DNA from 3 places in the Acetonema longum DSM 6540 genome. Region 1 is predicted to be linked to each of the others. Evidence: a T-box and tRNA genes for the amino acid it is inferred to sense, from the RefSeq annotation. Region 1 holds a T-box; the other regions hold tRNA genes.
The links. The T-box of region 1 lies ahead of leuS (leucine--tRNA ligase). A T-box ahead of a tRNA ligase gene usually reads a tRNA of that ligase, here a tRNA-Leu.
Positions count from the first base shown of each region.

Region 2: it encodes a tRNA-Leu, which carries the amino acid that the T-box ahead of leuS (leucine--tRNA ligase) is inferred to sense. The anticodon was not compared.
Region 3: it encodes a tRNA-Leu, which carries the amino acid that the T-box ahead of leuS (leucine--tRNA ligase) is inferred to sense. The anticodon was not compared.

Region 1 covers NZ_AFGF01000121.1:2,590-13,235, reverse strand. The annotation lists gene ALO_RS12900 (C40 family peptidase) at 1-1,177, opposite strand, end outside; gene ALO_RS12895 (C40 family peptidase) at 1,181-1,939, opposite strand; gene rpsT (30S ribosomal protein S20) at 2,159-2,419, shown strand; gene holA (DNA polymerase III subunit delta) at 2,469-3,509, opposite strand; gene ALO_RS12880 (DNA internalization-related competence protein ComEC/Rec2) at 3,517-5,880, opposite strand; gene ALO_RS12875 (ComEA family DNA-binding protein) at 5,880-6,473, opposite strand; gene leuS (leucine--tRNA ligase) at 6,606-9,086, opposite strand; T-box leader at 9,152-9,351, opposite strand; gene ALO_RS12865 (hypothetical protein) at 9,480-9,878, shown strand; gene ALO_RS12860 (metallophosphoesterase) at 9,991-10,646, shown strand, end outside.
Region 2 covers NZ_AFGF01000115.1:14,750-25,395, forward strand. The annotation lists gene ALO_RS12320 (L,D-transpeptidase) at 1-249, shown strand, start outside; gene rocF (arginase) at 318-1,268, opposite strand; gene ALO_RS12330 (hypothetical protein) at 1,526-1,819, shown strand; tRNA gene ALO_RS12335 (tRNA-Arg) at 1,896-1,971, opposite strand; gene ALO_RS12340 (hypothetical protein) at 2,071-2,412, opposite strand; gene ALO_RS12345 (hypothetical protein) at 2,547-3,443, opposite strand; tRNA gene ALO_RS12350 (tRNA-Leu) at 3,516-3,598, opposite strand; tRNA gene ALO_RS12355 (tRNA-Lys) at 3,635-3,710, opposite strand; tRNA gene ALO_RS12360 (tRNA-Gln) at 3,722-3,797, opposite strand; tRNA gene ALO_RS12365 (tRNA-His) at 3,816-3,891, opposite strand; gene ALO_RS12370 (hypothetical protein) at 4,124-4,375, shown strand; gene ALO_RS12375 (hypothetical protein) at 4,456-4,686, shown strand; gene ALO_RS12380 (xanthine dehydrogenase family protein molybdopterin-binding subunit) at 4,744-5,958, opposite strand; partial or broken gene ALO_RS23800 (xanthine dehydrogenase family protein molybdopterin-binding subunit) at 5,959-7,100, opposite strand; gene ALO_RS12385 ((2Fe-2S)-binding protein) at 7,097-7,636, opposite strand; gene ALO_RS12390 (FAD binding domain-containing protein) at 7,638-8,489, opposite strand; gene ALO_RS12395 (amidase family protein) at 8,692-10,239, opposite strand; gene arcC (carbamate kinase) at 10,172-10,646, opposite strand, start outside.
Region 3 covers NZ_AFGF01000013.1:3,587-14,232, reverse strand. The annotation lists gene carB (carbamoyl-phosphate synthase large subunit) at 1-726, shown strand, start outside; gene ALO_RS01045 (dihydroorotate dehydrogenase electron transfer subunit) at 719-1,489, shown strand; gene pyrF (orotidine-5'-phosphate decarboxylase) at 1,520-2,227, shown strand; gene pyrE (orotate phosphoribosyltransferase) at 2,230-2,802, shown strand; tRNA gene ALO_RS01030 (tRNA-Gly) at 2,940-3,014, shown strand; tRNA gene ALO_RS01025 (tRNA-Trp) at 3,023-3,098, shown strand; gene ALO_RS01020 (ABC transporter ATP-binding protein) at 3,133-3,942, opposite strand; gene ALO_RS01015 (ABC transporter permease) at 3,955-4,710, opposite strand; gene ALO_RS01010 (ABC transporter substrate-binding protein) at 4,758-5,849, opposite strand; gene ALO_RS01005 (hypothetical protein) at 5,974-6,651, shown strand; gene thiD (bifunctional hydroxymethylpyrimidine kinase/phosphomethylpyrimidine kinase) at 6,685-7,473, shown strand; gene ALO_RS00995 (response regulator) at 7,490-7,852, shown strand; tRNA gene ALO_RS00990 (tRNA-Asp) at 7,963-8,039, shown strand; tRNA gene ALO_RS00985 (tRNA-Phe) at 8,046-8,121, shown strand; tRNA gene ALO_RS00980 (tRNA-Gly) at 8,126-8,200, shown strand; tRNA gene ALO_RS00975 (tRNA-Cys) at 8,209-8,282, shown strand; tRNA gene ALO_RS00970 (tRNA-Leu) at 8,352-8,440, shown strand; gene ALO_RS00965 (hypothetical protein) at 8,922-9,236, opposite strand; gene ALO_RS00960 (helix-turn-helix domain-containing protein) at 9,602-9,877, shown strand; gene ALO_RS21170 (YmaF family protein) at 10,253-10,646, shown strand, end outside.

The sequences.
Region 1 (10,646 bases):
CTTCCTTGAACAATACCGCGCCAGCAGCCATTTTCCCCAACGCAGCGTAACGAGCCGTTGCCGGCTGCCCGGATCCGAACACCAGGGTGCGTCCTGGTGCCGTTTCCTGCTCATCGGCATTGCGCGGCAACATGATCCCAAAGCTGCGGAAAATGTCTGTCACAAAGGCGGAACAATCTCGTGCGCCAAACATGCCCCCCCAGCCATACCGTTCCCCCTGCATTTTAAAGGCCTGCCTGATAATATTGGCCCTGGTATAAGGCAAATACCCTTCTGAAACATCACTGTAGATAGGAATCAGCGCCAGGTGAAACTGAAGTTCACGGTTTGCTCCCTGAACCGGAATCCGTACCACATAATTGCCGGCAGGCGATTGATGATCAACCAGCTCTGGAATTTGCGACGCATCAGCCAGCGCCAGTCTCGTTCCCATACCCAATTCCAGTCTGGATACAGCCGGAGAATAAGGGTTGTACCCCAGTTGCATTTTATTACCGGTTATTACTAGAAATTGTTTGGACCGAATATAGGCAGCCCATTTTTGTTTATCCTTTGTCACAGCCAGATCGTTCGCTTTCACCCAGCCCCGATAATTACCCGTCTGCACGAAATACCAACGGTCATCGCTGCTTCCATGCAATATCAGAAGCGGTTCTGCCGCCAGGACAGCCGTCTCCTGAAACCGGTCGAACTCCGTGTCCTTGGGCGTCTTGGTCACAATCTCGGCGGTGGGAAATGCCCGCAGATCTGTCCTGCGAACAGCAAAAGCATAGTGCACAGGATTTGTCGCCGCAATTTGGCCAGCATTCATGATTCGGTTAAGTTCCGCATAAAAACTGCTCTGAATCAATTGCCCCCGCAGATATCTGTTCTCATGGGGAAAAGGCCTTTCATTTAACAGCGCCTGTAACTCGCTATGGGACAAAACAGCGGGATAGTCCAATACATTATATACTGTCCTGGGTAAGTCCCTGATAACCGACTGATTATAGGCTGCAATTTGCTGATTGCTCAATATCACTTTATCAGGCTGAGCCAGCTTAACAATCCAAAAGTAGGCCGTCTGCATCGCCGCATGAACGGTGGGAAACGGACTTTGCGGCAAAGCAGCGGCTGTCGGCAAAAATGCCGTAATGCACAGACTGGCCAGCGTAAATAAAATCAGTACCCGTCGCATTGTTTAAACGACCCGCCTCGCTCCCAGGTAACGGGGTTTCCAGTAGGACTCATCCAAGCGGCTGATCATAACGCCTTTACTGGAAGAGGCATGAATAAACTGGTCCTTGCCGATATAAATCCCGTTATGGGAAGCTCCCGGTGCATATGTAGTAAAAAACACCAGATCTCCCGGGATTAACTGCTGGCGCCGTATGGCTTTGCCGGTCCTATACTGTACATCTGCCGTCCGCGGCAATTGTGCGCCGTGTTTGGCAAAGACAAATTGAACATATCCTGAACAATCAAACCCTCGCGGGGTTACCCCGCCAAATTTATAGGGCACGCCAATATATTGTTTGGCGGTTTGAATCAAGCCGCCGGTTTTCTTAGAAACCGCCTGTTTAGGCGGCGCTTCTCTGGCAGACGCAAGTCCAGGTCCCTTCTTTGGGATAGCCTCAGCAGCGGATTTTCCCAAGACTTTTGCTTTCCTGTCAGGAACTCTCTTTCTGGCCGCGAATAAGGCTTTATGGGTTCTGGAATCAACCATCCCGGTTATTTTTAACCGGTGAGCTTTTTGAAAACCTTCCACTGCCTCAGTGGTTTTAGCGGAAAAAACTCCGTCCGGCTTGCCGTGGAAATATCCTATCTCCTGCAATTTTTTCTGAATGTTAAGTACTTCCACACCTTTATCGCCCTGCTTATAGGTGTATTCCGCTGCCTGAGCAAAGGAACAGCTCGTGATTACCAGAAAAATAACCGCAATGCGTAGGAATCCCAGCATAAAATCCACCCTTCCCGATGAATCAGCTTCACCGACAATTTTTATCATTATTATAGTTTTTATTCCTCTCGGATTCGTTTTTTCCTGCCGTCAGTGCAGCGTAATTGTTCCCATTTTCTACAGCTTCAAGGATAGAATTTCAAAGAGCGGGTACTTGCTTTTTTCTTGGCGCCATGCTAGAATATTTTAGGTAAATGATTGTATTAGGAGGTGAAGCATTTGCCAAACATTAAATCATCGGAACGCAGCGTAATTACCGATGCTCTTCGTCGTTCCCGCAACACTTCCACCAAATCGGAAGTACGTACAGTAGTCCGCAAAACCGCAGAATCTGTACAGGGCGGCAACAAAGCTACGGCTGAGAACCTTCTTGTGGCTGCTTACAAAACCATTGACAAAGCTGTAGCCAAGGGCGTTATCCATAAAAATGCCGCAGCGCGCAAAAAATCCCGTTTAGCCAAAAAAATTAACGCACTGTAAAAACAAGGCTTCCTTCCTAACCAATAGGATTGAAGCCTTGTTTTTTCATCTACCCGCACATATTGATAAACAGCGTTTCTACCGCCGCTATGCCGGCGGTTCCGTTTTTTAGGCCCCTGTCGATTTCTGCCAAGTCGACTAAAGCCTGGCGCAAAGTGGTCCTGGAAAACCCTTTGGCCTGGTTAATTATTTTTTCGGCGATAAAGGGCGGTACACCCAGTTTCTCCCCGATGTCCCGGCTATACCCTCCCACCGCCTGCAGGTCTTTGGCATATAATAGATGGCGGAGCTGGCGAGCCAGCAGGGCGACAATACGCAACAGATTTTCCCCCGCATTCACCTGCACGGCCAAAAGCTGCAGGGCTTCCTTCACCCGTTTTTGACTTAAGGCTTCAATCATGCTGAAAATAGACACTTCCGGACTAGCGGATAAGACCGACTGGAGATGGCGCGGAGTAATCTTGGCTTCTTGTCCGGCATATAACAAGAGCTTATCAATCTCATTGTCGAGAAACCCCAAAGATATTTGCGGCATCAGAGATAAGGCGGTCATCATCTCTTCCATAGCGGCAGATGAGAAAACTTTGCCGCTGCCGCTCATTTTCTCATCAATCCAGACTCGTGCCTCCTTCGGTTTTAACGGCGCTGCCTCGCAAACCACGCCCACCTTCTCAAGGACCTTATACAGCTTCCGGCGCTTGTCCACTTTGTCGCCGGCAGAAAAAACAATGTGGCTGAAATCAGGCATATTCAACAGACACCGGATTATTTTTTCGTCCGGGTCCCGCCCCGGATTATCGGAGATTTCCTCATTTGATTTATTGCTCGCCCGGAACAGCCGGGTGTCCCGGATTAAAATTAAATTTTTAGACCCGAAAAAAGGCGGAGTATCGATACGGTTGACCAATTCTGTTGCGACTGGGTCCTGATCATAGATAAACAGGGAACTCTCCCGGTCTTCTTCCGCTAACAGATGGCGTACCGCCGCTTGCTCAATTTGTCTTATGAGAAAAGGTTCTTCCCCATATAAGAGATAAACCGGAGCGATCTCGCCGCGCTCCATATCTTGCAATACCTGATGATAATTCATAGTTGCCTCACTTTACATACGTATCAAAGCCTATGTCCTGTCCGTCAGAGGTGACGGAAAAGACAACCGCTCCCTGCAAATCCGTGCGCAACACGGTAGAGCCAGCGTCCGCCAGGCGGATGAGAGTCTCCTTGTGGGGATGCCCGAAACGATTTTGAAACCCGGCGGATATGACCGCATACTCTGGCCCTACCTGTTGAAGAAAAGAAAGAGTGGTCGATGTTCTAGAGCCGTGATGCCCTGCCTTCAAAACCGTATTCTGCCGGATAAGACCTTGCGTTACCAAATTTATTTCGCCCTTGCCGTCTAAATCCCCTGTAAACAAAAAATTATAATCGCCGTAACCAACCTCTATAACGATAGAACTTTCATTCGCCGTTTGCTGGCCGGCAAAATTGGGCATAGCATCAATCACCCGAATGGTTATGCCGTCAAGGTCGATCTGCTGCCCCCGATAGGCCGGAATAACCCGGCCTCCACCGGATTTTTGCAACAGAGCTTTAATTGGCGGGGAATAAGCTTCTCTTGCCAGGATGATATTCTTCACCGGAATACCGGCGGCGATGGCTGCGGCACCTCCGGCATGGTCGGCGTGGCCATGAGTCAGGATAAGGTACTCCAGAGAAGTCACGCCATAATGCCGCAAGTAAGGCATGACAACATATTCGCCGGTATCGAAACCGCTGTCTTCTCCTCCGCCGCCGGCATCAATTAATATATTACGACTGTGGGCCGTCGTAATCAAGGCAGCATCGCCCTGACCAACATCAATGTAATGAACCCGGACCGGGTGCGGCAAATTAAGATAAATCACTGCGGCTACCACGAGCAAAAGAACTGCCGCCCCGGCCAGTCGGGGGAATCTTCTATACACTATCCAGGGACGGGTAATTCCCTTCGGATAACCATAAATCCAACCCAGAATGCAATAATATAAGGCGCTGCCATAGAGGCCAAAAGGAGGGATTGGCCATAAGTTGCCCGGCATTGCCGCCAACCAGGCAGCCATCTGATTGGCCAGGCCAACCGCCAAACTGGCCAGGACGAATAATGTCTGGCTTAGCCATGGCAGAATCAGGCTGACCACACTCCCCACCAGGGCTAAAATCAGCACCGCTTCAATGACGGGTACAATGATCATATTGGCTGCTATAGAACTGGCGGGGAGCTGGCTGAAATACCAGGCTAAAAACGGCAGAGACCCCAGTTGGGCCGCAACCGTAACCCCCAATGCAGCCGCCGCTATTCCCGGCAAAAAACGGCTGAAAAACTGAACGGTCTGGGGATATAGATAAACCAATCCCGCCGTTGAGGCGAAGGAAAGCTGGAAGCTGATATCATAGATCATCCCGGGCTGATATACCAACATCACCAAAGCCGCCAAACCTAATGCCGAAGACGCATGTTTTTCCCTGCCTGCTGCAAACGCCAGCAAGGCAGCCAGCCCCATGATCACGGATCGCACCACCGGCGGAATCAGTCCTGCCACCAAAGCGTAAGAAAGCACCGCAACCGTTGCCGCCATCGCCGAAACCGGCTCCCTGATTTTTAATCTCCGGCCAAGCCAATGAATAAACCCGATCAACAGAGCAATATGAGAGCCCGACACTGACAGAATATGGATGATGCCGGTAGCGGCATAGTTTTTAATGACTTCCTGAGAAATTCCCTGATAGCCTCCGAATAAAAGTCCCTGGATCACCGCGGCATCCCCGTCCGGCATCACCTTCAACATGGCCTCGGCCACAGAACCGCGTATGGCAGCCACCGTCCGCAGATATGCCCCTGTTTCTCCCCCTGGCAGAATCCGTACCCCGCCGTTCGGAGCAATCCGTGCCTTAACGCCCTGACGCTTCCAGGCAGCCACCATATCAACCGCCCCCGGATTATTATAGCCATGAAGCGCCCGGACCTTGCCGGTCATTGCGATTCTTTCCCCCGGCAGGGCAACCGCTTCTTTCGGCTGCTGTCGGACAGTGACCAGAACTTCTCCACTTACGGCTCGAAGTCGGCCATTCTGTTTGATTTGTTCCAGCCTCACCCGATAGCCGATTTTTACGGTTTGCTCATCCAAAGGCAGCCGGCGGGGAATATCGCTGATAATGCCCTCGACATAAACCCGTTCCCCCACCAGACGGCCGATATCGGTCAGGGGTATCATCTCTGCCTGAATGGAGCGAATCATGCCGACCAGCATAAACAATAAGACCAGATAATATTTGACCCGGCCACCGCCGGCGATCCGAAGCTGCCAAACCGTTACTGCCAGCATGAGCAAGGCAGCGTTTCCCAAAAACCATAATGACCAGGCATAGAGACCGCTGAGCCATATTCCCAGAATAAAGGCCAGAGCCAAAATCGTGAGATTCATTATATAGTAATTCTGTCTTTTAACTGATTAAATTTAGCGGCGCCCACGCCGGACACCTTCTGGATATCTTCAATCGCTGAAAACATGCCGTTTTCCTGCCGGTATTGGATAATGCGGTCAGCCAGGGCCGGGCCAATGCCCGGCAGTGAGTCTAGCTGATTTTTGTCGGCTGTGTTAATATTGATTTTGTCCCCGGAAACAGCCGTTCCATTACTGCCGCCTGTCGCTGCCGGAGCCCCGGGTCCACTGGGGACATAACTTCCCGGCACCTGAATGTGCATGCCGTCTTTTACTTTCTGGGCCAAATTCACTCTGGAGACATCAGCGCCGATCGCCAAACCTCCCGCCGCATTGACGGCGTCAATCACCCGGGAGTTTTCGGCGATCCGCATGACTCCCGGTTTGACCACAAAACCTGATACATAGACCACCGGATCTGCATCAGGCATCTTGGCTATTGCCAGCGGGCTCTCCGTAGCTATGGAGGCTTGATGCGGCAAGGTTGACTGCTGCCAGTAGGAATAGCTGCTCCCCAGCAGTATCACTGCCGCAACGACAATGACCAGCAAATATTTTCGCCGCCGCTCATCCATTTTGCATCCTCCGTTTTTAATTCCATAATCATATTAATTTTACTGAAAATGTTAAAATCCTCCCAAACTTCAACATTTTCTTATGCCAATTAAAATCCCGGGATCATCTCCCGGGATTTTTACTCTCTACGGTTATTTCACCACGATATTGACTAATTTCTGCGGTACTGAAATGATCTTAACCACTTGTTTGCCTTCCAGCATCAACTTAACCTTGTCTTGCTCCAGTGCCAATTTCTCCAGTGCGTCCCCGTTGCAGCCAGAAGGTACAATGATCTTGTCTCTGACTTTCCCGTTGATTTGCAGCACAATTTCAACCTCATCCACCTGCATGGCATCCGGGTCACAGACAGGCCACCTCTGCTTATGCACGCTGCCCTTACCTATGACTTCGTGCCAAAGCTCTTCGGTAATATGCGGCGCAAAGGGGGACAACAGCCGTAACAGAGCGCTGGCAGTCTCCCTCAACAGGCTGGGATTAGGCTTACTGACCTGTTCCCTTACCAAGTACATGGCATTCACCAGTTCCATGATCGAACTGATCGCTGTGTTAAAGTTAAACCGTTCGCCAATATCCGAAGTCACCTTTTTAATGGTAACATGGAGGATCCGTCTCAAATCCCGCTCTTCTTTGCTTAAATCAGCCGGCGAGTAGGTAGGAGAGGCTGTTTTAAGCAGTGATTGATATTGTCCCAGAATGCGCCATAAGCGTCCCAGGAAACGATATGCCCCTTCCACTCCCTGGTCACTCCAGTCCAGATCCCGCTCAGGCGGGGCGGCAAACAGGATAAACAGACGGGCTGTATCGGCACCATACTTTTGAATAATTTCCTCGGGGGAAACCACGTTGCCCAGGGATTTGGACATTTTGGCCCCGTCTTTGATGACCATGCCCTGAGTGAGCAAGTTTTTGAAAGGTTCGTTAGCCTCGATCAACCCCGCGTCTTTCAACACTTTGGTGAAGAAGCGGGAGTATAACAAGTGCAAAATTGCATGCTCAATACCGCCGATATACTGATCCACCGGCATCCAGTAATTGACCGCTTCGGCATCCAAGGGTGCGGTAGTGCTGCCGGGGCTGGTATAGCGGTAATAATACCAGGAGGAACAGATAAAGGTATCCATGGTGTCGGTTTCCCGTTTAGCGTCATTGCCGCAATGCGGGCACTTGCAGTTTACAAAGTCTGCGACCTGGGCCAAAGGAGATACCGAGCCGGTATCAAACCGGACATTTTCCGGCAGCCTGACCGGTAAATCTTTTTCCGGCACAGGCACTGCGCCGCATTCAGGGCAATACACAATAGGAATGGGTGCTCCCCAGTAACGCTGGCGGGAAATAAGCCAATCCCGCAGCCGGTAGTTTACCCGCACCTTGCCGATTTTTTGGCGTTCAAACCATTCGGCAACCGCTTTTTTTCCTGCTTCGTTGTCCATACCGGTAAAATCGCCTGAATCCACCATTTTACCCGGTCCGTCATAGGCTGCGGCCATGGAATCCAACGCAAGGGGATTACCTTCCGGTTGAATCACGATGCGTTTGGGCAAACCGTATTTAGAAGCAAACTGCCAGTCACGCTCGTCATGAGCCGGGACCCCCATCACAGCGCCGGTGCCGTATTCATACAGCACATAATTGGCCACCCAAATAGGGACCTTGGCTCCGGTAAAGGGATGGACCGCATAAGCGCCGGTAAACATGCCTTCTTTTTCGGTATCGGTAGAGGTTCGGTTAATCTCGCTTAAATTCCGGACCTTTTCCACAAAATCACGGACAGCCGTGGCAGCAGACTTGCCGGCAATCAATTTTTCCACCAAAGGATGCTCCGGCGCCAAAACGATGTAAGTAACGCCAAAGACCGTATCCTGCCTGGTGGTATAGACGGCAATGCGTTCCCTGATTTCCGGAACTTCAAAAGAAAACTCAGCCCCCACACTGCGACCGATCCAGTTTTCCTGCATAATTTTTACCCGGTCCGGCCAGCCGGGCAATTCATTCAAATCTTCCAGCAGACGATCGGCATAATCGGTAATTTTTAAAAACCATTGTTCCAGTTCCTTCTTGACTACGACAGAATCACAGCGCCAGCAATGACCGTCAATGACCTGTTCATTGGCCAAAACAGTGTTGCAGTCATGGCACCAGTTTACCGCAGCCTTCTTTTTATAGGCTAAGCCACGTTTGAAAAACAATAAAAACAGCCATTGGGTCCAGCGGTAATAGTCCGGATGGCAGGTAGCGACCTCCCGGTCCCAGTCGTAGGACAGTCCCAGTTCCTGCTGCTGGCGCCGCATGTTGGCGATATTGTCCCAGGTCCATTTGGCCGGATGGATACCGTTTTTGATAGCTGCATTTTCCGCCGGCATTCCAAAGGCATCCCATCCCATAGGATGGAGCACGTTAAAGCCCTGCATGGCTTTAAACCGGGCTACCACATCGCCAATGGAGTAATTGCGGACATGGCCCATATGCAAGTTTCCCGAAGGGTATGGAAACATTTCCAAAACGTAATATTTCGGACGTTCTTTGTCCATTTGGGTCGCAAAAGACCGGTCCTGGCTCCATTGTTTCTGCCATTTTTTCTCTAAATCATGGGGCAGGTATTTCTCGTTCATATACATCCTCCTGCATTAAAGTGTACGATTTTTTCTAACAACATGAAAAGTCCCCGGCATTCAATGCCAGGGACGATTTGCACGCGGTACCACCCTGCTTGACGGGGAAAAACCCGGTCCTCTCTCACCAGTAACGCCGGTCAGCGTCAGTTGTTTTCGCAACTGCTCCTCCGCAGCGAGTTCGGCCGTGTTTCGTATTGGCTTGCATCAACCGCCAACTTTCTGAAAACCGACAGGGCGTACTACTCTGCTTCTATGGATTTGCAAATTTTATTATAAAGCACCCAGTTTGAAAAGTCAACGTTTGCCAGAAGAATTCAAATCTTTGCCGTTCTTGTTCTATCTGAGCATGACCAGCATAAATATCTGGTAAGCAGACTCAGGAGGTGCGTTATGTATAAGTTAATTATTGGAAATATTAGAATCAGTGTACTCAATGACCAGCTGGAGCGGCAGCAGGCTATTCATGCAGCCAATGAGGCAATTAACACCGCCAAGCGTAACGGAAAGCTTCTCAGCCATATCGAAATAGATGCAGATGAAACCGGGTGTGTGGACGTAAAAATTACCGAGAAAGCCAATCTGCGCAGTTCAAGGAAAACCATCAGGCAAAGTATGCTGGATGGAATACAAGCTGCGGTTCACGAAAAACTATATCCGGCTGCCAATTCATTTGCGAACTCAGAGATTTGGTTTGACGACGAAACCGGCCAGCAGTGGCATGGTTCCGAAGTCGAAAATGCCCGGGAACAGCTCATGGCTCACTTTGCAGATTGGGTAAAGACCATTTGAGCCGGCAAATCGCGCCTTGCTTTCTTCCTGATTTTTCTATAAGATGGAGATAATCAGACGAATCCCGTATAAACCATGTTCAAGGATCTCAGACCATAGAAAGGAACATTCGATGAAACTCTTTGCAATTGCTGACACTCATTTATCGGGCAACCCGCCGCTAAAGCCCATGGACCAATTCGGCGCACAATGGCGCAGCCATTGGAAAAAAATAAAAGACAGCTGGCTTTCCAAGGTTACAGATCAGGATGCAGTGCTGCTGGCAGGCGACATTTCCTGGGCCATGAGACTGGATGAAGCTTTAACCGACCTGCAGGCAATCGCTTCTCTTCCCGGCCAAAAGATTCTCATCCGGGGCAATCATGACTACTGGTGGCAGACCGTCAGCAAAATGTCCCTGGCGGTAAATCATCAGCTCACTTTTTTACAGAACGGACATGTAGCTCTGGAAGATATCGCTGTATGCGGCAGCCGCGGTTGGACATCGCCTGCTGACCCTATGTTCACGGCAGACGACCTGCCTATTTATCAGCGGGAACTGCACCGGGTCCGTCTTTCTTTGAATTCAGCCAGACAAGCCGGTTTTCGCCGTATTTTGCTGATGCTGCATTATCCGCCGGCATACACTCCCTCACTCACTGGCGGCTTTATGGATCTCATCGCCGAGTATGCCGTAGAAACCTGTATCTTCGGGCATCTTCATGGTGAGGCGGCTCAGTTCGCTCCAACCGGAACTATCAACGGCACTAGGTTTCATCTGGTGGCCTG
Region 2 (10,646 bases), on a different contig from region 1:
GTTGGGAAATTCAACACTCCATCTCCCACAGGCCGTTTCATGATCGTCAGTAAAGTCCCTAACCCCGGCGGCCCTTTCGGCGTGATGTGGCTCGGGCTGAGCGTGCCGCATCACGGCATTCACGGCACGAATAACCCAGCCTCCATCGGCGGTCAAGTTTCGAAAGGCTGTATCCGGATGCAAAATCGTGACGTTATCGACCTGGCCGGCTATGTTACTGTTGGAACTCCGGTGACCATTCGCTCTTGAAGAAATCACGGATGAGTTTTCAGCAGGCTGACGCAAAAACAGGTGCGGAATCACCCGCGCCTGTTTTTTTATTTGCCGGATACATCATCCATCCGATTGCACCAAACCGTTTTATCCCCAGGAGAAATGTCGGCCCCAGCCTCGCCAAACAGTAATGCAATAAGCTCCACAGCGACCAAAACAGTCGTTTGCTCTTTATCGAACAGCGGATTTACCTCCACAATGTCGCAGGAAGTAATGCGGTTCGAAGCAGCCAATAACCTGATGGCTTTTCGGCTGTCCTCCAGACTTACGCCATTATCAACCGGAGTACCTACTCCCGGTGCTTGGCAGGGATCTATGCCATCCATGTCGAAACTGAGATGAATACCATCACATTGCCGGCTCAAATAAGCCAGGGTTTCTTCTATGACTTGCTCTATGCCGCGTCTGGCTACATCCTCAGCGGTAAAAACCTTTATTTGTTTTTCCCGGATCAAATCCTGCTCGCCCGGGTCAATATCCCGCACCCCGATAAATACCACCTGTTCCGGTTGAATTTTCGGTTGGTACCCTCCGATACGGGTCAAAGCCGGATGCCCCAGACCCAGACTGACTGCCAGGGGCATACCATGAATATTGCCGCTGGGAGTAGTCTCCGGAGTGTTGATATCCGCATGGGCGTCAAACCAGATCACTCCCATCCGGGAATAATGCTTAGCAGCGCCGGCAATACTGCCCACTGCGATGCTGTGATCTCCTCCTAATACCAGAGGAAATCTGCCTTCGGCAATAACTGCCGCCACTTTTTCTGACAACTTTACATTAGCGGCTGCAACCTGTTTTAGATTTTTCAGAGAGGGTGTTCCCTGCCCAGTGGTCTGAGAAAGCGTAAGATCACCTAAATCGATGATATCAGGGTTCAATGCCTGCAGGCGATTCATCATCCCGGCCCGGCGCAAAGCTTCCGGTCCCAGATTTGTTCCATATCGTGTTTGTCCCAGCCACATTGGCATGCCAATAACAGAGACTGATTTCATTCAATATCACCGCCTTAGAAAATTCTTAACTTTTTCACCGATTTCTTATTTTAGCCTGTTCTTTCCCTTTATGCAACACTTTAATCAATACTTAATCGTTATAGTGAAAATTCGCAAAAAAATTTTGACAAATTATTAGAGACTCTTGAGTCTTTTCAGCAGGGAAACGCTACTGTTAAAAAGTAATATTATATTCTAATTATCTTGCTTTATTCATTGTTTTTTTGCAGAAGAATCATCGCACAGGAGGATCCGTAATGAAATTTCAGGCAGCCGTAGTAAATGTTCATGATATTACTTACGCAATCGTATCCGTCAAAGAATATGTAATCGACAGCAAATTTACCGCATCCCGGGTAATTAAAGTATTCGAGCCTCTGTTTCCAGGGTTGCCAATCATCCTGGTGTCTATCAACTTTCATGGTCTCCCCGCTTATTTCGGCAATGAGGACGTCCTAAAGGTGGCCATGAACGTACCGGTTCAAGATATTCCCTGGCAGGAATATACTGTAGAATATCAGGACAATCAACCGTTCGCGACGCAAGAATGACAAAGCAGCCCGCCGGCTTTTACAGCTAAAAAAGGTAAAGCAAAGACCCCGCATTTCTGTGGGGTCTTGATTTCTCTGGCGCGCCTAGTACGATTCGAACGTACGACCCACGGATTAGAAGTCCGTTGCTCTATCCCCTGAGCTACAGGCGCAATATTAGCTTAAAGTCAAGGCTTTTGGCCTACCGAAATATTATAGCATCAACGCGGCATGTTGTCAATAAACTGCTCCGCGTCTATAAGCCAGTCTCGCTAGTGTAGTATCCTGGCAATCTTTTTCTCCTGCTGAAAACGGTCAAAGTCTTTGGCCAAACCCTTACTATCAAGATATTCCAGCATGTCCGCATTGTGATGTCGCAATTCTTTGGTTTCTGTCTGCAGTCTTTCCACCCGCTGCTCCAGATGTTCCGTTTTAATTATAGCCCGGTCTAATTTCTCATCTACTGCCGTAAGTTCCAGATCGCAGCAGGAAACAATCCCCAGTAAAAGTTTAGCAGCTTGCAGTGCAGCATCACCCCGATCTATCTCACCGCTATAGCCCTTACCCAGCAGCTCTTTCAATTCGTTTATGGCTTGTTGCATGCTATCCGTCATTTATGGCAGCCCTCCTTTTTCCTCAGATCCAAAATCACTTTGAATGAATTTTCTCCGCTTTCAGTGAAAATTCCTTTTCCCAGCAGTCATCAGAATTCTATAACAGGCAAAAAGGCTCTGCGGATGTAATCCGGTCACACCCGCGGAGTCTTTTCAGCATCTCCCGTTGTAGTTTTATCTTCGTTTTGACCAGAAGACTGCTGCCGCGATTCTAAATTCATCAGGATATTATAAGCAAACGTTTCGCTAAAACCGGCCAGGACAGCAACTAAAAGAATCCCTTCCGATTTAGTATTAAACATCCCGAAAATCACATCCGCCTTAATTGCTAAAAAGCCGATCCAAGCGGAAATTACCGCGATAAAAATCCGGATCATTCCGTTAATCTGATAATATCGGCGGGATGTATTCAAATCTATGCTGATTTTATGCAGCCCAACTGCAGCCGAAAAAAAGCCGCCGCCCGCTCCGGCCAGAAAGATATAAGGAACAGTCCAGTCAGAAAGAGTCGGCAGCGCACAAATGAGAGCAAAAGCGGCAATGCATGCGACCAACCCGTATAAACAGCCCGTTAAATAATCCAATTTGATCCGGTTGGTTTTATGCTGGAGAATGTTCTGACTCAACTGATTTAAAATATTCCGCGCCGATGCGTCATCTCCCAGTAAACACTGATGCAATGCAATAGCAATATCTGTATAATAACAGGTTCGTTCCTCCAAATTCAATAAACTGTAAACCGAATTCATCTCGGCTGCAATGCAGGAGGGACTCTTGATCGTATCGGTCTCCATGCCGACAATTAAACCGATCACATCTTCACAGCGATAGATGATATGACTTCCCGGGATATTAAAATATACTTCGGCAATCTTACGCCCCTGCTGATCCAGCTCTCCCGCCTCATAGGAGCAATACGGACTCCGGATGATAAGCGCCACCTCCCACTGGTGAATAATATTATCTATTCCGGGAGCTGTGCGATTATTCTTGTTCCGTAAAGAAGCACGCTGGCGCAATTTGCTGTACAAAATGCTGCATAAGCACCCCATAAAACAAAAAAGCCCCGGAGATGCTCTCCGAGAACTTTATTATTACTATATTGGTGCGGGAGAAGGGACTTGAACCCCCACGGTTACCCGCCAGATCCTAAGTCTGGTGCGTCTGCCAGTTCCGCCACTCCCGCATGTTTCTATCCGAAAATATATAATCTGCATATAGATGGTGACCCACCCGCGACTCGAACGCGGGACACCCTGATTAAAAGTCAGGTGCTCTACCGACTGAGCTAGTGGGTCAAATAAAAAAATGGCTGGGGCGGCTGGACTCGAACCAACGCATGCGGGAGTCAAAGTCCCGTGCCTTACCGACTTGGCGACGCCCCAATTTTATATTTAATTTGATGGGGTGACTGGAGGGGCTCGAACCCTCGAGTAACGGATCCACAATCCGCCGTGTTAACCACTTCACCACAGCCACCATGCTATCCTGCCCGAGGCTGTTGCGCCTCGCGACAAAATATATTCTACCACTTCAAAAATCTGATGTCAAGGGTTTTTTCCTCTAGCATTTTTTCTTTGGACCTTTTTGATTCTCACTTTGGTGCGAGCGACAGCAAGCTTACCCCGTATAGATTGCCAAATATACGCATATTCTACCCATAGCCTTAAAAAATGAGAAATATGCCCGAATGCACAGAGGTGTTCTATTTATGCAGATCAAAACCGGTCACGAGATTGTCAGGCTGCACAGCGACTATGAAGAAAAGATCCAGGAGCTGGAGAATTCGGTAATTGCCCTGCAGGGATATGGCTATACGCAAAAGGTATTGGAAGAGAAATTGGAGAATCTAAAATTCGAAATGCAGCTTTTAGAGGGCACACGGTTTCAGCCCCTTGAGCCCACCACCATTGTCAATTCCATGCTCGGCGGAACAACACCAGACGACAGATCCTACAGTTAAAGCCAGTGGCATCGCCACTGGCTTTAATGATATAATACAGCCAATAAGAAATGCTTTTATGGAAGAAGGAGATGCAGCTCATGAGCCGAGTAATAGCCGGTAAACTCCTGGCAGGGGTAATTTTTGGCGACGGCAACACCAAAGAATACATTTACCTCCCGGCAGGAGAGGTCGGATCTTCCGCGCCGATTTGCATCATGGAAAGCCGGGACAAACAGCGGGATCTCGTCCTGGAGGAAGCGGTCGCCCAGGTTTTGCGCCTCAGTCTGAAACCCGCCCGTCATCCTTTGCTTGGAAACAGATCCTTTTAAAAAACAAAATGCTGCCTGAAAAAGCAATCGCTTAATTCAGGCAGCATTTTCTATATCCTAGTTATTTCTTCCGGCAATCGCCAGGGCCACTGTCTCAGACGACAAAGGCAGGCTGAAAAAGTTGATATCCAGAGCGTCATACAGTGCATTGGCAATGACTGAGGGCACGGAAATCATGGGGTGCTCCCCTATGCCGCGGGCGCCAAAGGGTCCGTCAGGCTGAGGATTTTCCACGCAGATCGGCAGGATTTCCACCGGAATATCTTTGGCCGTCGGAATCTTGTTGTCGGTGAAGGAAGGATTGAGCATGCGTCCGTCCGGGCTGAACTTAAATCCTTCAATCAAAGCCGAGCCGATTCCCTGCAGGACGCCGCCGATAATCTGCCCTTCCACCAGCTTTTTGTTAATGGCCTGACCGACATCAAAGGCAGAGGCGATTTTCAGAATGGAAACCTCGCCGGTTTCCACGTCCACCTCGATTTCTACGCCATGAGCGCCAAAGGTCCAGTCCAGGGCCGGCAACCCCTGGCCGTTATCGGGATTCAGATAGGTTAATCCGTCAGCCATATACACACCCCGGGCGATCAGCGGCCCGCCGATGCCGTTGCCATTTTCATAAACATAACCTAATGCCAAATCTTTATAGGAGACTCGCCGGCGGGCGTGTTGAATATGATAAATGGCTTCGCCGCCATGAGTCAGGTCATCCGCCGGGCACCGCAGTATCTGAGCGGCAAGCTCCTTCATCTGGTGCAGCATATTATGAGCGCAGCTTTTTACCGCGTTGCCGCCCATAAAGGTATATTTAGAAGCTACTGTGGACCAGTCATAAGGATGACGGTCGGTATCCGGGTCCCAGGCCACTTTGACTTTTTCCATAGGCATATCCAGTACTTCGGCCGCAATCTGAGCCATGGCCGTATTAGCCCCCTGACCCATATCCACTGCACCCAGCATGATCCGGACATTGCCGTCCTCATCCATCTGCATAATGGCTGAGGTTGAAGTATTGGAAGGCATAGCCGGGGCCTTCTGCAGGCAGGCTAATCCCTTGCCGCGCACCTTGCCGGTCTTGCGCGCCGCCTGCCGTTCCGCTTCCGAGCGATACCCTGTCCAGCCGATTTCTTTGGCCACCGCTTCCAGACAGTGATCCGGGCGGCCGGAGTTAAGGGTAATCCGCTCGCCGCTGAGGGTGAGAGAGCCTTCCCGCAATAAATTCTTCCACCGCAGTTCATAGGGATCCATGCCCAATTTCTGAGCCACCAGATCCATCTGCCGTTCAACGATCCAATGGGTTTCCAAATGGCCAAAACCGCGATAGGCCGTACTGAACACCTTATTGGTATATAAAGTGCGGGAGTGCAGCTCAACGTTGGGAATTTCATAGGGACCGGCGCCGGAATAGGTAGCCGCCCGGCCTACGTTTACACCATAGTCGGCATAAGCGCCACTGTCCCAGTCATAATAGATTTCCATGGCCGTAATCTTGCCGTCTTTGGTAACGCCGGTCTTTATCCGACCGCGCATGCCGGCCCGGGAAGGCAACTGATTGAATTCCTCTTCCCGGGAAGCGGTAATTTTAACCGGACGGCCTTTACAGACCCGGGACAGCACCGCTGCCAGGGGCTCAAGATGAATGCCTGCCTTACCGCCAAATCCGCCGCCTACATAAGGGGCAATCACCTGAATATCACTTTTGGCGATACCGAGGACTTGGCCATAAGCTGGCGCACCCCAAAGGGGGACTGGGTGGAAGACCAGATCTTCAAAACCGGGGAATAGGGATCGGCCTGGGCAATAGCCACGTGGGTCTCCATGGGCACATGGGCTACCGGCGGCAGGGTCAGCTCACTTTCCACTATGACATCGGCCGCGGCAAAGCCTTGCCGGATATTTCCCTTGATGGTTTTGTTCCAGCTGGCGATATTAGAATCAGGCTGAGGGAAGAATACGCCTTTAATATATTCCAGCTGGTTGATATCTTCATGAACCAGTGTTTTTCCATCCAGCGCTTCATCGACAGTCATCACTGGCGTCAATTCCTGATATTCCACCTTCACCAGGGTCAGAGCCCGCTCGGCGGTTGCTTCATCCACCGCTGCCACTGCTGCCACCGCTTCCCCCTGATACCTGACCGTGCCCCGGGCCAGTATCCGTTTATCCACCATATATAAACCTAAGAGATAGGGGATGTCTTCGCCGGTGAGTACGGCCTTCACCCCGGACAGAGCTTTGGCAGCGCTTGTATCAATGGAGACAATGGCCGCACTGGCATAAGGCGAATGCAAACATTTGGCATACAACATTCCCGGCAGTTCCATATCAAAGGTGTAAACCGCCCTGCCGGTTACTTTGTCTCGGGCGTCAAGCCGTACGGCTGACTTGCCAATATGACGGTATTGTTTGTCTCTCATTTCGCCCTTGCCTCCTTTTCCAGTTTAGCAGCCGATAAAATAGCGGCAATAATGGGAACATAACCGGTACAGCGGCAAAAGTTACCGGCTATGGCTTCTTTGGCTTCCGCTTCGGTGGGGTCCGGATTGCGGTTTAAGAGCGCCCGCGCCGACATCAGCATTCCCGGCGTGCAAAAACCGCATTGCAGGGCATCATGGTTCATAAACTCCTGCTGGAGAATAGACAGCCCGCCGTCGGGACTCAAGCCTTCTACCGTAGTGATGGCAGCGCCTTCAGCCTCAACCGCCAGCACCATGCAGGAATTGACCGCCAGGCCGTTCATGATAATGGTGCAGGCCCCGCATTCACCTTCACCGCAGCCTTCCTTCACGCCAAAGAGCTTTAATTCTTTGCGCAGAAAGCTGAGCAAGGTCATACTCGGATCAACGAAGGCATTTACCGCTTCGCTATTAACCCGGCAATGCAGCGAAATCCGCGGCAGACCGGAATCGATATAGGTAAAACAAGTCTTGGCAGCACCGTATCTTTCGCACATCTTATATACCTCCCGCAGCCAGCAATTGGGACAAGGCCCTTTTTACCAGTACGCCGGCGATATGACGGCGATATTCGGCTGAAGACCGCACATCGGAAATCGGTCTGATGCTTTTGGCCGCTTCCTCTCCTGCCCAGGCAGCCAGTTCAGGCGTCAGAGGCCGATCCTTGAGCTGTTCTTCCATCCGGGTCAGCCGGATGGGAGTGGGAGCCACCGCCGACATGGCAATCCGGAACTCTTTTGCTGCCGTCAGTCGTGCTGCCACCCCGACAATTCCCAAATCGTGCCCCCTGATGCGGGCTTGTTTGAGAAAAACAGCATCGGCGGCGTCCACATCCGGCAATGACACGCCAATGACGATATCTACCGGCTGCAGGACCGTTTTCTTGACACCGGTGAAGAACTCATGGATAGCCACTGTCTGTTGCCCCTGACTGTTGGCGACATGCACCTTGGCGTCATAGACCAGCAAAGGACCGGATAAATCCGCGCCGGGGGAGGCATTGCAAATGTTCCCCACCAAGGTGGCGCGGTTGCGGATTTGATAAGAAGCCAAAGCATTAGCGGCTTGGGCTAAAGCCGGATATTTCTCCCGGGTCATTGCTGCTCCGGCCACTTCATTCACATTGATCGAAGCCCCGATAAACAGTCCTTCCTGAGGTTTATAGTCCAGGCGCCTAGTCTCGGGAATAGATTTTATATCCAAAATATGCTCCGGCATCTGAGCATTACGGCGCAGCATGACCATTAGATCTGTGCCGCCGGCGAGGATTTTTGTCCCGGCGTTTTCCGCCAGGTAAGCCAAAGCCTCTTCCAGAGTCTGTGGTTTGACATAATCGAACCTGCTTAGCACGACTCTACCTCCTCGTACTGTTTTGTTCTGATGACATACCTGTTCCGACGCTAGTCTATATTCTTTTCAAAGCCTGATGAATCATTGATCTGTGTTATTGTAAGCGCAGCCCGTATGCGGAATATCGGAAATAGAGTATTTAAACATTTTTGAGAATATTTCGTCGATTTGCAATCGACGGACTTTATATTTCAATAGATCGTTACAGCAGACCGACAGGCGGTTTTCGGACCGGCATTGCCCGCTCCAGAGCAGAAGCTATGTTGATCAGCACCGGTTCGGCCCAGGGTCTGACTAAAAACTCAATGCCAATCGGGACTCCCAGAGGCGCGTCGGCGGTTGGTCGGGAAAAGCCGGCAGGCAGAGTAATTGCCGGGAAACCGGTTATAGCAGCCAGTACGCCGTTTCTTTCCACCTGGGGTTGACCCACGGCCGCCACCAAGCACTTCTGATGGGGGTATACCAATGCGTTCAGCTTGGCTGATGCCATTATATCCAGCAGACGTTGCTGCAGCGCCTGACGCCACATGAGTCTTTGCCGGTATTCCGGATCATGGGTGCTGAGACTCAGGGCTTTTTGCAGGTTTTCTTCGATGCCGGGATGGCAGAGACCGGTTGCCACGATATCCTGCAGTGAGCTTACCCGGCGACCTCCTGCCAAGCCGCGCAAATAGCCGTTTAAATGATCCTGGAAATCATACAGGTGTACGCTGATCTCGGCCACAAGCCGGTTAGCGTCAAATTTTTCGTCGATATCAACCAATTCTACTCCCAGCCGTCGCATGGTATCCAGAGTCTGATGGATCGTCCGGTTCACTTCCCGGTGCTCATTCTCCTGACCAAACAGGTGGTGCAGGATGCCGATCCTTTTGCCGGCAAGTCCGCCGGCATTGAGAAAATCCCGATAGGAATGGGGCAGATACCGGGCCGATTCTGCCGTCGCCGGATCGGCCGGATCATGGCCGGCGAGGACATCCAGCAGAGCGGCAGCGTCCGCCACTGTCCGGGTAATCGGCCCGGCAGTATCCTGGGTCAGGGAGTAGGGTACAATGCCTGTCCGGCTCACCAATCCCACTGTCGGACGCAGTCCCACCAGACTGTTGGCCGATGCCGGCGAGCGGATGGAATTCACCGTGTCAGTGCCAATACCCACTGTGCCGAAATTAGCGGCTATGCCGGCCCCGGTCCCGCCGCTGGAACCGCCGGGAGAACGGGTCAGGTCGTAGGGATTCAGAGTCTGCCCCAGGATGGAACTGACCGTTTCTCCCCAGATGGCAAATTCGTGCAGGTTGGCTTTGGCCAGAATAATCGCCCCTGCCTGGCGCAGCTTGCGGACGATGAAGGCATCGGCGGCCGGAATCATTTCCGCCAGGCTTTTTGAGCCAGCGGTGGTTGCCATGTCGGCGGTATCCACATTGTCTTTCAGAAGCGAGGGAATGCCGTGCAGCGGACCGGTCAGCCCGCTTCGCTGAAAGGCCTCGTCCAGCTCCCTGGCCTCTTCCAAGGCCCGGGGGTTGACTGAAATAACGCTGTTCAGCTTAGGTCCCTGTTGATCGTATTTCTCAATCCGCTCCAGGTAGGCCTGCACCAATTCGACACAGGTAAGCTGCCGGCTGTTAAATCGCCGGTGAATCTCCTGAATGCTCCATTCCCGAATATCGATGCCTGACAATGCTTTCACCTCACTTTGCTGTGATAATCGTGCCACTTTCGCCGCTAAAGGCCAGATGCGCATTTTCCAAAGAAACAATCACAGCCCGCCGGTGACGGCCGGAGTCGACGAACCGGATGGCGGCCTCCATTTTCGGGCCCATACTGCCAGGCGGGAAATGGCCTTCTGACTGGTATTGCCTGGCCTGGTCCAGGGTGAGACGGTCAAAGGCTTGCTGGTTGGGCTTGCCATAATGAATGCATACCCGGTCTACTTCGGTGAGCAGAAACAAGGCGTCCGCCCCCGCTTCCCTGGCAAGCAGCTGTCCGGCCATATCCTTGTCGATGACAGCCTCCACACCCTCCAGCCCGGCAGGAGTCCGGACAACAGGAACACCGCCGCCGCCAGCGGCGATCACAATGACGCCGGCATCCAGCATTTTCTTTATAGCGACTGCTTCCACAATTTCCACCGGTTCCGGCGAGGGAACCACCCTGCGCCAGCCG
Region 3 (10,646 bases), on a different contig from region 1:
GTGAACCCCCGCTCCAGCCGCACTATTCCCTTTTTAAGCAAAGTGACTTCTGTTCCCATGGTTCCTATAGCCACCCGGGTGGCTTTGGGCGAAACCCTGCGCTCCATGGGTTACGCATCTGGTTTATTGCCGGTAAAGTCCTATACCGCCGTAAAGGCGCCGGTCTTCTCTTTCGCAAAAATGCAGCGGGTTGATGTCTCCCTGGGGCCAGAAATGAAATCCACCGGCGAAGTTATGGGGATTGATTACCACTATGCGAGGGCTTTGTATAAAGCTCTCACCGGCGCCGGCGTACGCATCCCGGAAGAAGGCCGGGTCCTGTTCACCGTGGCTGACAAGGATAAGGAAGAAGCTGGCGCACTGGCCAAAACTTGTTTGGAATTGGGCTATCATCTGGTGGCTACGGCCGGAACGGCCGCTTATCTGAAATCTCTCGGCTTACCGGTGGAACCCGCTCCGAAAATCAAAGAGGGGAATCCCAATATCATCGATATGATCAAAGGCGGACAAATTAACATGGTGGTCAACACCATTACCCGCGGCAAGGAACCGGTGCGGGACGGGTTTAAGATCCGGCGGGCGGCGGTGGAGCACGGCATACCCTGCTTAACCTCCATTGACACGGCCAGCGAGGTCTTTGGAGCATTGGACGTGATCCGGGAGCGCCGCCTGGTGTATTCCCTGGCGATTCAAGATTATGTGGGCGGAGGAGATGAGCTTGCCTAAACTCCTCGTCCAGGCTGCCATTCTGCAGCATATCGATCTGAGTTCATCGATCAAACAGATGACGATTGCCGCGCCGCTTTTGGCCCAGACGGCTCAACCCGGACAGTTTGTCCATGTGAAAGGGGCCGGACATCCGGAACCGCTGCTGCGGCGTCCCATCAGCATTGCCGGCGTAAATCGGGAAGCCGGCACTCTGACTCTGATCTATCGGATCGTAGGCAAGGGATCGGCCATGCTGGCCGCTCTCAAGCCAGGGGTCGATTTGTTGGACTGCCTGGGCCCGTTGGGGCAGGGATTTGCCTTGCGCGGCGAAAAGCCTTTATTGATTGGCGGTGGGATTGGCATTGCTCCGCTGCTGTTTCTGGCCCAGTGTTTATGTCCTTTGCCGGCAGAAATCATCATGGGAGGAAGAACTCAGGGCGAATTGACCTTTTGGCAGCCCCTGTTTAAAGATGCCTGCCAGCATATTCACGTGACAACCGACGACGGATCCCTGGGAGTGAAAGGTCTGACAGTAGATATTCTGCCCCAGATGCTGGCCAGGCACTTCGACATGATCTACGCCTGCGGGCCGCAGCCCATGCTGCGGGCCGTGACAGCCATCGCTGGGACGCACCGCGTCCCCTGCCAGGTTTCGCTGGAAGAGCGGATGGCCTGCGGCATCGGGGCTTGTCTGGTGTGTACCTGCAATACGGAGTCAGGCGCCAAAAAGAAAGTATGCAGTGATGGCCCGGTTTTTTGGGCCGAAGAAGTATTGCTGTAGCATAAAGTGTGCGATGGGGGTGAAGACAGGATGGAAGAACATTTAATTGTTGCCTTAGACGCCAGTTCTATGTCAGCTATGGAAAAAATAGTTTTAGCTCTGGGGGACAGTGTAAGCTATTATAAGGTCGGCATGGAACTATTTTACGCCACCGGCGGGCAGGCAGTACCTTGCTTGCTGCAGGCCGGGAAAAAGGTTTTTTTGGACCTGAAGCTTCATGATATTCCCAACACAGTGGGGCAGAGCATGGCCGTTCTGACCGGTCTGGGAGTCTCGATGCTCAATCTTCACGCCGGTGGCGGCCTGACCATGATGCGGCGGGCCCGGGAAGCAGTGGATAAGGCTAGTGCCGGCAATGGGGCGAAACGACCTCTGCTGCTGGCGGTTACCGTGTTAACCAGTATAGGGCAGGAAGAGTGGCAAAACCTGCACATGCCCGGTGAGATTGGCGCCCAGGTGGTTCATTTAGCGCAGTTAGCGCAAAAGGCTGGCATGGATGGGGTGGTTGCCTCGCCGCAGGAGGCGGCCTCGATTCGTGCTGCCTGCGGCAGGGAGTTCCTGATCGTGACTCCCGGCATCCGGCCTGCAGGGTCTGCTGAAAGTGATCAGCAGCGTATCGCCACCCCCCGGGGAGCCATCCGGGCAGGGGCCAGTTATTTAGTGGTCGGACGTCCGATCACCGGTGCTAAGAATCCCACAGCAATGGTACAGAAAATTATTGGGGAAATGGGGGATTAAGCATAAACGAAGCACAAGTGAAACAACTTTTGATTGACACAGGAGCCATACTGGAAGGCCATTTTCTTCTGACGTCCGGCTTGCACAGTCCTATGTATGTGGAGAAATTTCAGGTTCTGCAGTATCCCCAGCATACGGCGGCCCTTTGCGCCGCACTGGCCGAACGCTTTCGGGACAAACAAATCAGCGTGGTGGTCGGTCCGGTAACCGGCGGGATTCTTTTAGCCCATGAAGTGGGGAAAAACTTAGGCACCCGTGCCATATTTACCGAACGGGAGAACGGCGTTATGACCTTGCGCCGGGGATTTGTCATTCACCCGGGAGAAAGGGTGCTGGTGGTGGAAGATATTGTGACCACCGGCGGTTCGGTGCAGGAAGTGTTGGACGTAGTGAAACAGGCACAAGGAAATGTAGCGGGGGTCGCCCTGTTGGTAGACCGCAGCGGCGGTAAAGTTTCTTTCGGTGTACCTACAGAAGCGTTGCTGCACCTTTCCGTCCAGAGTTACCAGCCGGCTGAATGTCCTTTGTGCGCAAAAGGGCTCCCTATTACCAAGCGGGGAAGCCGTAAACTATAAACCATTTGACGGATATTAGGCAGAGAGCAAGATTGAGTGAAATAACATCTCGCCAAGTGATATTATCCATTTTTTAGTATTGATTTCTCGGTTGATTTGTGATATTATAATAATCCGTCAGAGGTTGACAAACTTATGCGGAAGTAGCTCAGCGGTAGAGCATCGCCTTGCCAAGGCGAGGGTCGCGAGTTCGAATCTCGTTTTCCGCTCCATTCTTTATAGGGGTATAGCTCAATTGGTAGAGTAGCGGTCTCCAAAACCGTTGGTTGAGGGTTCAAGTCCTTCTGCCCCTGCCAGAATAAAAGCCCACGGAGTTTCCGTGGGTTTGTTTTATCGTCTGGAAGGGATTCCTGTTTCTCCTTTTAGAACTTCGTCCCGCAGTTGCGACCATATGGTTTGATACAGTTCAATGTATTGCGGTGTGGTCCGAATGGTTTCTACATCCCGGGGACGGGGCAGGGTTACCGGCACAATCGTTTTAATCGTCCCGGGCCGGGCGGACATCACCAGAATCCGGTCTCCCAGGCACAGGGCCTCATCAATGCTGTGAGTGATAAATACCGTGGTTTTGCTGGTCCCTTCCCAGATGCGCAGCAGTTCTTTTTGCAGCAGAATGCGATTTTGTTCATCCAGAGAGCCGAAAGGTTCATCCATTAACAGGATCTCTGGGTCATTGGCGAAAGCGCGGGCCACGCTGACTCGCTGTTTCATGCCGCCGGACAGTTGACAGGGATAGGAAGCGGCGAATTGTTTCAGGCCGATCATTTCAATATAATGATTGGCGATGTCCCGGCGGACCGGTTTGGGCATTTTCCGCATGCGCAGGCCGTATTCCACATTCTCGGTGACTGTCATCCAGGGGAAAACGCTTTGTTCCTGAAAAACCATAGAATTCAGCGGACGGCTGGTATCCCGGGCTTTGATCGTCATATTGCCGACAGTGATGGTTTCCAATCCGGCTAAAATTCGTAACAGAGTAGTCTTGCCGCATCCGCTTGGCCCGACGATGCAAAAGAATTCACCGTCTGTGATGCGCAGGTTAATATCCTCCAGTGCAGTGATGGTTCCTTGGGTTGTGACAAATATTTTTTGAATCTTTTCCAATTTAATGCGAACATCTGCCAATAACTGCACCTCCATTACATAATATCATTAATTTTTCCAGGGGATTACCCATCGTTCGATTTGATCCAGCAGCAGAGAAAAAAGATAACCCAAAACAGACAGTACGATAAGCGCTACAAACATTTGCTCGATGTCAAACATGTCGTATGCCCGCCAGATCATCCAGCCTACGCCGGCTTTAGCGGCTGACAGCTCGGCAGCGACGATCAGGATGAGGGCCATCCCCATACTTAGCTTCAATCCGGCGAAGATCATGGGCAATGCTCCGGGAAACGCCACTGTCAAATAAAAATCTTTACGGCTGGCTCCGAAGTTTTTGGCCACATCCAGATAAATTTTTTCGATATTTAAAACTCCGGCCATGGTATTGATGACCACTAAGTAAAAGACGCCGATGGCAATGGTAAATACCTTGGAAGTTTCGCCAATGCCGAACACCAGCAGGATGAACGGCATAATCGCCAGTTTAGGTATGGGGTATGTTGCCTGAATCATGGGCTCGATCGCCGAACGAATCAGAGGCGACAAACCCATGCTCATGCCTAAAATGATTCCCGGCGCGCTGCCGGCAATGAATCCCAATATCACCCGCTGGATGCTGACTCCGGTGTTCAGCAGCAACTCACCGGACAGTAAAAGGGGGATAAAGGACTGAAAGATCAGCGACGGCCTTGAAAAGAGGCGGACGTCGATCACCTGCAGCCGGGATAGTATCTCCCAAATCAATAGTAACGTCAGAGGTGATAAAATTGACAACAATCGTATGTGCCGTATTGGGTTCATAATTCACCTCCTGTCAGTGGGTTATGTAGTCACCTTGCCTAGGAAGATTACTTCTGGTACTTCCCTAATATGGCGTTGGCAAATTCCACATAACGATGATCAATGGCTTCACTGGCCTTGATATCTGCTTTTAGCAGATTATTTTCCTTATACCAGGACAGGTCCATTTCGATACCCCTGACCCGTAAGAAGCCATCTGGGTTTAAACCTATGGGAAACATCTGGTCGTATAGCTTGGGATCTTTTACGACTGAGTAGTTGCACAAGAGTTGAATCATTTCGGGTTTCCCCTGGTCTTTGAAAAATGCATCATTGTAGTCTCGAAGGGATTTTACATAGGCAGTCATAAACCGGTTGGCAACCTCAGGATTTTTAGTCATAGACGTGCCGAAAACCAGCAGGGCGGTCTGCGCTTCCGGGTCATACTCCGATGGATCTTTCCAGGGATACAGGATATCCCTGGCCATGCCTTGGGCGATAAAAGGTTCAATGACCATGGCCGCATCAATGCTTTTGTTGGCCAGTGATACCAGCATATCAGGAAAAGCACGGATTACCTGCATATCAATGTCCTTGAGAGTCAGGCCGCCTTTTCCCAGAACCCGTACCAACGCTATCTCATCCAGGGAAGCTGTCCCAACAACGGCGATTTTTCGGCCGCGCAAGTCTTTAAAATCCTTGACGTCGTCGACTAAGTCCTTGCGGATGACCAGACGGTAGTAGCCTTTGCCGGGTAGATTCACTCCCTTGTCAGCGACAATTTTGACCGGAATGTCCCGTGACATGGCATTGAATAATCCTGATGCCGTCACCGTGGCTGCCACATCCATCTGGCCGGCAGCCAATTGATTGATCATTTCCTGACCGGAATTGAATTGCGCCGCTTCGATTTTGATCCCTACATCGCGGTAATATCCTTTGGCCATACCGATGAGAATGCCGGCATCCGATACGACTTGTTTCATTCCTACGGTGACCGTGAACTCTTTGGGTAAAGGAGTCAGTTTAGGCGCCCAGTCCGGTCCCGTGACAGCCGATGTTTGCGACGATGTTTTCTGACTGCCGCAGCCGATGCAGGTGATGACGAGACATATCGACAGCAGTAAAGCCAGGGCGCACAACTTCTGCTTTTTGGACATTTGGTTTCCCTCCCGGTTTCAGATTACTCCATGGTATTCTTTTAGTGGAAGTTTGGTGACTCTTGCAGGTTTTTTCCATTGAGCACAGAATATACTTAGATTGCGTAGTATGGGGAGACATTTTATGGAGAATATTAGGGAACTAGTCCGCCAATGGGCTTACTTAGACAGTCTTGAACCAGATATGGCCGGTTTTAGCTTAACCAAGCCGGATTGCATGACCGGATCGCAATATCTCATTTTTAGTTATTCATGCCAGTCGCGCCGGCTCGCTTTTTCGGCTTTGTATGATGAAGCGACCAAGGATTTTTTAGTCAAAATTTCGATCGGCCTTTTGGAATATGTCGATATTAATTTTATTTGTCAGGATCTGGCGCAGTTTGAAGCTATATTAAGACAACGGCTCCAGTCTCAATTAGCCAGCATGGCCGGATTGGAACCGCAGACTCTGGGACACGTGTTTGGCGCCAAGAAAATCACGGAGTGGGACTATTCGGGCTGTTTGCCGGCAACAGCTGCCGGATTCGATTTGTTTGTAAATCCGGCCCGGCCTGTCAGGTGGATCAACGGAGCCTATCTGATTGTCGATTATAGCGATTTTGCCAGCGACAGCAATTTAACTATTATGTATAATATCTACCGGGATGATTTTTACGGTGAGAAGAGAATCCGCTGTACCCCTGCAGTCATTTCAACCTTTGATGCAAAGGAGATTGCTGAATTACAAGAAAAGATCAGTACGCATCTCCTGCCGACATTGGAAGAAATGCGCGCAGAAATTCATGAAACTGATCATCATTAAAAAGGGGATAAAGAATAAGGAGGAAAAGCAATGCTGCCTACAGGGTTAACTATCGCAGGGTCTGATTCATGCGGCGGCGCGGGGATCCAAGCGGATATAAAAACGTTTTCGGCGTTGGGCGTCTATGGCATGAGCGCCATCACAGCGATTACCGCGCAAAATACCCAGGGAGTCACGGATATTCGTGAACTGGATACCGCCATTATCCGCGCCCAGATCGACGCTATATACACCGATATATCAGTTGGCGCTGTGAAAATCGGTATGCTGAGCAGCACTGAAATTATTCAAACGGTGGCGGAAGGATTAAAAAGCCATCAGGCCCATAATATCGTTTTAGACCCGGTCATGATCTCCAAAAGCGGCAGCCATCTTCTACGGCCGGATGCTGTTACTGCTTTGAAGTCCCACTTAATTCCATTAGCCCGGGTTGTGACGCCAAATCTGCATGAGGCCGCCGAACTGGTGGGATTCGCTGTGGATGACTATAAAAAAATGGAGGAAGCAGCCCGCCGAATTCATGCTATGGGGGCCGGGCATGTGGTTGTCAAAGGCGGCCATTTGTCTGGAGCCGCCTGCGATGTGGTTTTTGATGGATATACCTTCAACTATTTGGAGAATGAACGAATTGACACCAAACATACCCATGGAACCGGCTGTACCTTTTCTTCCGCCATTGCGGCCGGTCTGGCGCAAAAAATGAGTCTCGATGAATCGATTCGCCGGGCCAAAGTGTTCATAACAATGGCGATTCGCCATGGGTTCGACCTGGGGCATGGGGTCGGACCGACGCATCATTTTTATGATTTCTATCGGAGCTAAACAAGGGGGATTCAATGTGGCAAGAATACTGATATGCGACGATTCAATGTTTATGCGCATGTTGCTGGGCAAATTATTAAAAGAAGCAGGCTATGAAATAGTGGCTGAAGCCGGAGACGGCAACCAGGCAGTACAGCTTTATCAGCAGTATAAGCCGGATTTGGTTACGATGGATATTACCATGTCCCATCTGGATGGAATAGGGGCGGCTAAGAAAATTCACGAAATAGATCCTTCGGCCCGCGTTGTTATGGTAACAGCTATTGGGCAAAAACAGGTAATAGAGGATGCGAATCAGGCGGGTGCTTCCGGTTTTATCATTAAGCCTTTTGCCCCTCAGGAAGTGCTTCGTGTGGTTAAGAGTGCTCTTGAAGACTAGCATCGACATTTCTGCAGAGATCATAAAGAGATTGGAAAGGTCATTTTGTTTAAATATTTTGTTGACAGAAGAACCGGAATGATATAAAATAGATTTTGCAGTTCATTCACGGCCTCGTGGTGTAGTGGTCTAACATGCCGCCCTGTCACGGCGGAGATCGAGGGTTCAAATCCCTTCGAGGTCGCCAATAATTGCCGCGGTAGCTCAGTCGGTAGAGCAGAGGACTGAAAATCCTCGTGTCGGCAGTTCGATTCTGCCCTGCGGCACCATAATGCGGAAGTAGCTCAGTGGTAGAGCATCGCCTTGCCAAGGCGAGGGTCGCGAGTTCGAATCTCGTTTTCCGCTCCAACAAAGATGGCGGCATAGCCAAGTGGTAAGGCAGAGGTCTGCAAAACCTTCACCCCCAGTTCAAATCTGGGTGCCGCCTCCAAATTTAAATCTAACAGTTTTTTTGTGACCCGATAACAGAGTTTTATTATCGGCAGGCAGAAAATTAAATGCCGGGGTGGCGGAACAGGCAGACGCAAGGGACTTAAAATCCCTCGGGTGGTAACACCCGTACCGGTTCGATTCCGGTCCTCGGCACCAACGCCAGGCATACTATCTTGAGATGGATAGTAACCATATAATCAGGATTTACAGCAACCTTATCAACGAAGTTTTGAAACATGGCCCGGACTCTGTCCGGGTCTTTTTCATTTACGGCGTCAGACCACGCCTGGTTTTATAGCCATGGGCGTTCCGCCAGTCTGAAATAGTTCCGTATCCATGCCTCTGCAGGAACATATTAAAAATCATCCTTTAAAGCCGATTCGTAGAAGATACCTTAAGAGAGAGAGTCGGTCTATCTTCCCTTCCATACGGTCAATGTGCTCAAGACACGCTCATTTACATCTATTTGTATACTTCACGAGCGTCGAATAGGGCAGAAACTTTTTCGCCCTGGTCCATGCGTTCCTCAGGAGATTTTAAAAAGGCAGTGCCAATAAACACTAGGAGAGTGAGAAAGACGAACAAACAAAAGAAAGCGCCGCTACTACCAATAGCGACGCTAAGAAGTTAGATGCCATTATTTATTACTTGAAATGTCTCCCCGAAACCCAATTTTCTTTACTGCTTTTACAGGTAACTCATCCTTCTGATCCACTACGTCAATTCTTATTGGAATCGATTCGACAGGAAGGAGAAGAGTGGTTTCCGGAGACTGCGAAGTCATCCCGGAAAAGAAAAGGTATTCATTTCCCAGGCGACCTATCTCAGTTACTTCAAAATCTGGATATTGAAGAAGAGTGACTTTCATATCCTGATTTTCCCTTAAACGAGCCTCTTTGATTTGAATCATTTGCATGATTCGTAAATAGATGTCCTTGGCATGATCGTTCATTGTATTACCTCCCTTTGAGGTGATACTTCGATGAAAACCAATAATTTCCTATTTCGGAAAAAAATTAAGAAGAAAGGAGGGGGAGCAACATGGACGAAGCAACCAAAAGGGCAGTTGATGAATTCGCACTGGTATTGACCGAACTAAATCTTAAATACACAAAGTTTATTCGAGAACACATACAACTAAGGTTTATAGTATAAAATAAACCGAGGTGAGGAAGATGATTTATACCAAATTATTCAAATATAAATAACCGTCAATAAAATGACGGTTATTTTGTGGTCTCTTACTTGGCATACATCGAGTAAAGTGCTATAATTACAGCCAATTGAAATAATACGAATTCTGGAGAGGTTAAGGCTATGAGTGGATGTTGTTCTAAAAATAGAGAAAAATTGATTGAATTTATCCAAAACGAATTAATTAACACTGCTGAAGTAATGCAGATTTTAAACTGTAGCCAACAAAATATATCTGACTTGATCAAACGAGGGGATTTGGTACCCGTAAAGGAGATGCCAAAAGACCGATTGTTTTTTAAGACGGACGTATTGGAAAGAAATCCATTCTATATTGAACTCCGCAATATGCTAGATGAGATCATATCAGTTTCTGATATCCCGAATGTAAAGCTATAATTGATGAATTGGTAACAAAAGTTAACAATAATAATTTACTGGATTATGCGGAATTAATTGATGAAGCCTATAAAAAGCTATTCAGATATATACATCAAAAGAGAGAGGAAGAAGCGTTCAAATAGGGCGGATGGGATTGTGGAATAATTAGGTGAAGATAAAAGCCCGCTAACTGGTATTGGCCGGCGGCTTTCTTGCTTGGATATTCGAAATTGATACTGCTCAATCAGCGTGACTAGTGCAAACGTTGAATATTTTTTTCTAATTTTTTACAGAGCACTTTCAATTTGTTTTTATACTGAATGGGCTGCTTACTATATACTCAATCACCTTATCTGTATACTTTACATAGTATGTGATGGAGGTGAATTTTAAATGTCAGACGAAGAAGATCGTGGATATCCAATGCATAAGCCTAATAAAGAGGAAGCCTACATGGAGCATGTACACCTTACACAAACAATGGCAGATGTAGCTTGCGAACACCAACACCTTATTACTGGAACAAGTGGAACGCCGATACGTAAAGGTCGTTCTCATGTTCATCGTATATGTTTCAGGACTTCCTATGACCCGAAGGGAGGGGAGTGCCACTGGCATATGGTCGATGTGATGACTGGCCCTGCAATAGATATTGGTGGTTGCGATGAACATACACATTGCTTTGCAGGTAAGACCAGTTACGATGTAGGTCATTGCCATGATTTTTGCAGTGTTACCGATGCTTCACCGGAGTGTTGCGAGGAAGAAGAAGAACACGAATGTCATT